One region of the Pseudoduganella sp. GW821-FHT11H04 genome, then DNA from elsewhere that is predicted to be linked to it. Evidence: riboswitches for the same ligand, from Rfam matches in the RefSeq annotation. Region 1 holds a riboswitch; the other holds the start of a gene.

Region 1 (2,380 bases):
ACACGATGTCGCCCAGGGCTTCTTGCGCGAATTCGGTGATGCCGACGGTAACGGTGCCGTCCGCTTCAGCGCGTACCCACTCGTGGGACTCGGTGTACTTCAGGTCTGCTGGAATGTTGCTCATGTTGGCTCCAAGGCTAAGGTTATTGTTTATTTGTGCTCAATCTGGCTTAAGCAACCAGGATTTTACCGTTACGGACGAAAGGCAGCTTCACGACGGTGGCGGCCAGCTTCTTGTCGCGGATTTCCACGTGCACGGTGTCGCCCACGTTCACGCCCATCGGCACGCGCGCCAGTGCGATTGCCTGCTGCATGGTCGGGGAGAAGGTGCCGGAAGTGATTTCTCCTGCTTCGCCGTTGGCGGCGATGACTTTCTGGTGGGCGCGCAGCACGCCGCCTTTTTCACGCAGGATCAAGCCGACGAATTGTGCGTTCTGGCCTTTTGCCAGCAGGGCTGCTTTGCCGATGAAGTCGCGCTCGGAGACCAGGTCGATGGTCCATGCCAGGCCGGCGTCCAGCGGGTTCACGGTTTCGTCCATGTCCTGGCCGTACAGGTTCATGCCGGCTTCCAGGCGCAGGGTGTCGCGTGCGCCCAGGCCAGCTGGCTTCACGCCGGCTGCGTTCAGGGCGTTCCACAGTGCTTCTGCCTGTTCAGCAGGCACGCCGATTTCGAAACCATCTTCACCGGTGTAGCCGGTGCGGGCAACCATGGCTTCACCGAAGGCGGTGCCTGGAACCAGGGCAACGTTGAATGGCTTCATTTCGGCGGTGGCTTCTTTAGCCTGTGGGATGACTTCCCATACCTTGGCGCGGGCGTTCGGGCCTTGCACGGCGATCAGGGCCATGGCGTTGGCGCCGTCGCGGCGTTGGGTAATGGTCAGGCCGGCGTTGGTGGCTGCGTTCTGCTTCTCCATCCAGGCGATGTCTTTCTCCGCGGTGCCGGCGTTGACCACCAGGCGGAACCAGTCTTCGTTGATGAAGTAGATGATCAGGTCGTCGATGACAGTGCCTTCAGGGTTCAGCATGGCGGAGTACAGCGCCTTGCCGGACACCTGCAGCTTGTCGACGTTGTTGGCGACCAGGCCGCGCAGGAAGGAGCGTACGTTGGCGCCCTTGATGTCAACGACGCACATGTGGGCCACGTCGAACATGCCGACGTCGGTGCGCACGGCGTGGTGCTCTTCGATCTGGGAGCCGTAGTTGACAGGCATGTCCCAGCCGCCGAAGTCGACCATACGGGCGCCGAGGGCACGGTGAGCATTGTTCAGTGGGGTTGCTTTGAGCGACATTGATACCTCAGGGCAGAGAATAGGGGTTAATAAACGTAAACATGATTACGCCTACCCCTCTGTCCTTGGTACCTGAGAGATAACGGGAAGGTAATCCCGCACGCCCCTTCGGTGGGCCCCGCGCCATGGCGGGCCGCTCTCCAGAGTTTTAGCCCGTTTGGGCCCTTGTTCGGTCCTTTTGCCTGAGAGTTTCTGGGTAATGCCCCTTCGGCGCCAGCGTTCGCTGGTCTCTCCCGATCAAGACTTGGGACTATATGACAGGAGGGCAATAAAGTCAATCTTAGGTGGGGCGGGAACTTGACGCAGGCTTGCTGGTCCAAGGGGCGCGGCATGGGCCGCAGAATGAGGTTCGCGCTCCAATCCTCCACCTTGCGTTAGTGCGGCGATTGTTGCTGTTGGATATATTGCCGGATCGCTGCACTTGGCGCCCCATCGCAACTACCTGCGAAATATGAAGGTGACCACAAAGCTCCGTCCCACAGCTTGTTCCTTATCGACGGATAATTTTTCCTCTGGAAGGCGGCGGATTGAAGATGCGACGCAGGAGGAGTTGTCGCGCTGGATGGGGAAAACTATATTGGCAAGGAGGCTTGAGGATGTTCTGGAGGGGTAATGCGGACGTAACATCGCTCCTGTCTGCGCTAGAATGGCTCCAACATCCATGTCCATAAGTGGAGCGACCATGAGCGAAGAAAAGCAAAAACGAGATACGGAAGCGTGGTTCACCTTGTCCGGTGACGTGAACAGCGATATGGTGCACCGTGTGTTCGATGCGGTGGCCGACATGACGGAGGACGGCATCGAGACCGCCCATATCCTGCTCCAGTCAAACGGCGGCTACGTCAGCGACGGCCTCTGCCTGCACAACTACCTGCGCAACCTGCCTATCAAGATCATCACCTACAACGGTGGGGCGGTGGCGTCGATTGCGGTGATCCTGTTCCTGTCGGGCGACGAGCGTTATGCCAGCGAGACGGCGCGCTTCATGGTGCACAAATCGCACGCCAGCGCACCGCATGGCGCCCGGCCCGACGCCCTGCGCATCATCGTGGAAGGCTTGCAGGCCGACGATGCCCGCACCGAATCCATCC
Region 2 (2,380 bases), on a different contig from region 1:
ACGTATAAAAACAGGCTTGCCGCATACAGGTGCACCCAGCGCGCGCCGTTCCCGGGTTGTGCCCGGCGCCAATTCTGCAGGGAGCGCACTTCGGCCAACGAAAAGCCCTGTAAGCCCAATAGTTGTTCGGCAGGCTTGAATATAAGCGATAGCAATTCGTGTACCTGGCTGGCATTGAGGAAGGTGCTTTCCCAGCCGGTTGCATATTGTTCGACGATGCCGCGCGAGTACAGCGACAAGACGGCGCCCAACGCAAATGCCGCGGCCGACCAGTGCAGGATGCGTGCGATGCGGGCCATGTTCAGCCGCACACCCTGGCGCGCCCAGTCCACCATGAATTGCAGCACGCCGGCTGACAGGGCATGCGGCAAGCGGCGCGACAAATGGCTTTTGCCCAGGCCCATACGATTAGCGAGACCGCGCCGCAGGCCGGCGCGGCGCGTGGGCAGCAAAGCCCAAACGACAATTAACAGGTAGACCAGCAGATTCCAGGCGATGATCCCCAGGAGTGGAAACGACAGCAGGTCAACGCGATGCGCATTGCTGAATCGTTCCGCCATGCTGCCCACGACCAGCGCCACCAGTGGCAGCAGCCAACTGGCGCCCCACAATCCGCTACGGCCTTTCGCAATATTCGAAAAGAGCTTGTAACGCGACGCCAGGCGCTTGAGTAATTGTTCCGCGCGGTGATAAAGGAAGTTGGGCAGCGTGGCGGCGGTGCGGCTCTCCGCGGCCTGCCAGTGCGCCAGTTCGCGCGCCGTGCGGCTGGCGAATTTACGGTCATCGTCGGTCAGCACTTCCTTCTGCTGGTCGGCCTCTTCGATCGCCTTGACTAGCAGGATGACACGAGCGGTCTTCTCGTTCATTGGCCCTCCAGGCAGACGGCAGCAAGAATGATTGCATTCATGCACCGGAGTGTACCACCACTGCCTTTTTGCGAAAATGCAACGAACGCTTGAACACAATTGAATTTGTATCAAGGCATGGGCTATCCTGATTTGGCTGCCGGTGCATGCCGGCCGCGCGATCGGGAGAGTTTGTCCCACCCACGGACAACGCCGAAGGAGCAAGTCGCCCCCCGAATCTCTCAGGCCAAAGGACCGGTCGCGCGTTTTCACAACTCTGAAGAGCCGCCAGCGCCGCAAGGCTGGCGCACCGAAGGAGCAAGCAGGCAGCCCATGCCTGTGAAACTCTCAGGTCCAGCACAGAGGGGGCATCACACCTCGTACTCAAAAATTATCTGATCAACCTTCAGAGGAGTAGTCACATGCATACGCATCGACTCTGGCTGCGCATTGCCTGCGCAGCCGTGATGGCCGCCCCGTTCCTGGCAAAAGCAGACAACGGCGCGGCACTGCAGGCAGCTAAACGCGGCCTGTCGCAATTCGCCGAACACCAGCAGGCGCTTCGCCCCGGCAGCGCGCCGGTGGACTTCCCGCTCGATGTCACCGACGTCGGCGACCTGAAACAGGCCACAGTCAGCGGCGGCTTCGAGGTCTACACCATCGACCCGAAAGAGCTTCTGGCGCGGGGCGACCTGCCGTCCCTGGCCAAGCCCACCGGCGAATGGCGTTTTATCATTTCGCTGCACGGCAAGCCGATTGGCCTTGCGACCGTGCAGCAGGTGAATGGCCGCTACGAGACCGTCGCCTACGGCGCATCGGTACTGGCAAAAGACGTTGACGCCGCGATGGCAGCCCACGGCAACAGCGCGCGCTCCAACCTGCGCTTCATCCGCATCTACCAGGCGCGTTCGGATTTCCTGGAAGTGGACCACGCCAGGTTCGCCCCCCTGCACTCCGCGCGCGAATCGCTGCTGATGAAGAAGGCCGGCAACCAGTTGGTCGAAGGCGCCGAGCTGCTGGAGCCGCTGCGGGCCGCAGTCAAAGCCAATATCGAAGCATTCCGCTAAGGAGAGTCCATGAACATCGCAAAAACTCTGGCGGCCGCCGCGCTGGTGCTCGCCCTGCCCTCCGCTTTCGCACAATGGCGCACGCTGAACGTCCCGCTGGTGACGCAGGAGCATAGCCAATGGTGCTGGGCCGGCTCCAGCAAGGCTGTCCTGAACTTCTACAGCAAGACGCCAAGCCAGTGCCAGATCGTGAACTGGGCCTACGGCATCAACTACGCCTGCGGCAACAGCACTTTCGACTGGAACAGCTACGCGAACCGGCCGAACAGCATGTACGGCACCTCGGGCAGCGTGCAGAACATCCTGTCCGCATGGGGGGTGCCGAATACCGCGATCAACAACTACCTGTCGTGGAATTCGGTGGTCACTGAAATCAATGGCAACCGCCCTTTCGTGATCCGCTACGGTTGGACCAACGGTGGCGGACATATCATGGTGGGACGCGGGTATGAAACGTACAACGGCACC

Evidence for each region. Region 1 has a riboswitch for glycine ahead of gcvT (glycine cleavage system aminomethyltransferase GcvT). Riboswitches for the same ligand answer to the same signal wherever they lie in the genome.
Region 2: it holds a riboswitch for glycine, as region 1 does, so the genes downstream of both, AC1RTP_RS17910 (hypothetical protein) here and gcvT (glycine cleavage system aminomethyltransferase GcvT) in region 1, are expected to answer to the same signal.

What each region holds. Positions count from the first base shown of each region.
Region 1 covers NZ_JBXARE010000002.1:547,070-549,449, forward strand. The annotation lists gene gcvH (glycine cleavage system protein GcvH) at 1-124, opposite strand, end outside; gene gcvT (glycine cleavage system aminomethyltransferase GcvT) at 171-1,289, opposite strand; glycine riboswitch at 1,339-1,443, opposite strand; glycine riboswitch at 1,450-1,535, opposite strand; partial or broken gene AC1RTP_RS06290 (transposase) at 1,664-1,807, opposite strand; gene AC1RTP_RS06295 (ATP-dependent Clp protease proteolytic subunit) at 1,972-2,380, shown strand, end outside.
Region 2 covers NZ_JBXARE010000008.1:13,798-16,177, reverse strand. The annotation lists gene AC1RTP_RS17915 (DUF2868 domain-containing protein) at 1-866, opposite strand, end outside; glycine riboswitch at 1,019-1,113, shown strand; gene AC1RTP_RS17910 (hypothetical protein) at 1,268-1,912, shown strand; gene AC1RTP_RS17905 (C39 family peptidase) at 1,922-2,380, shown strand, end outside.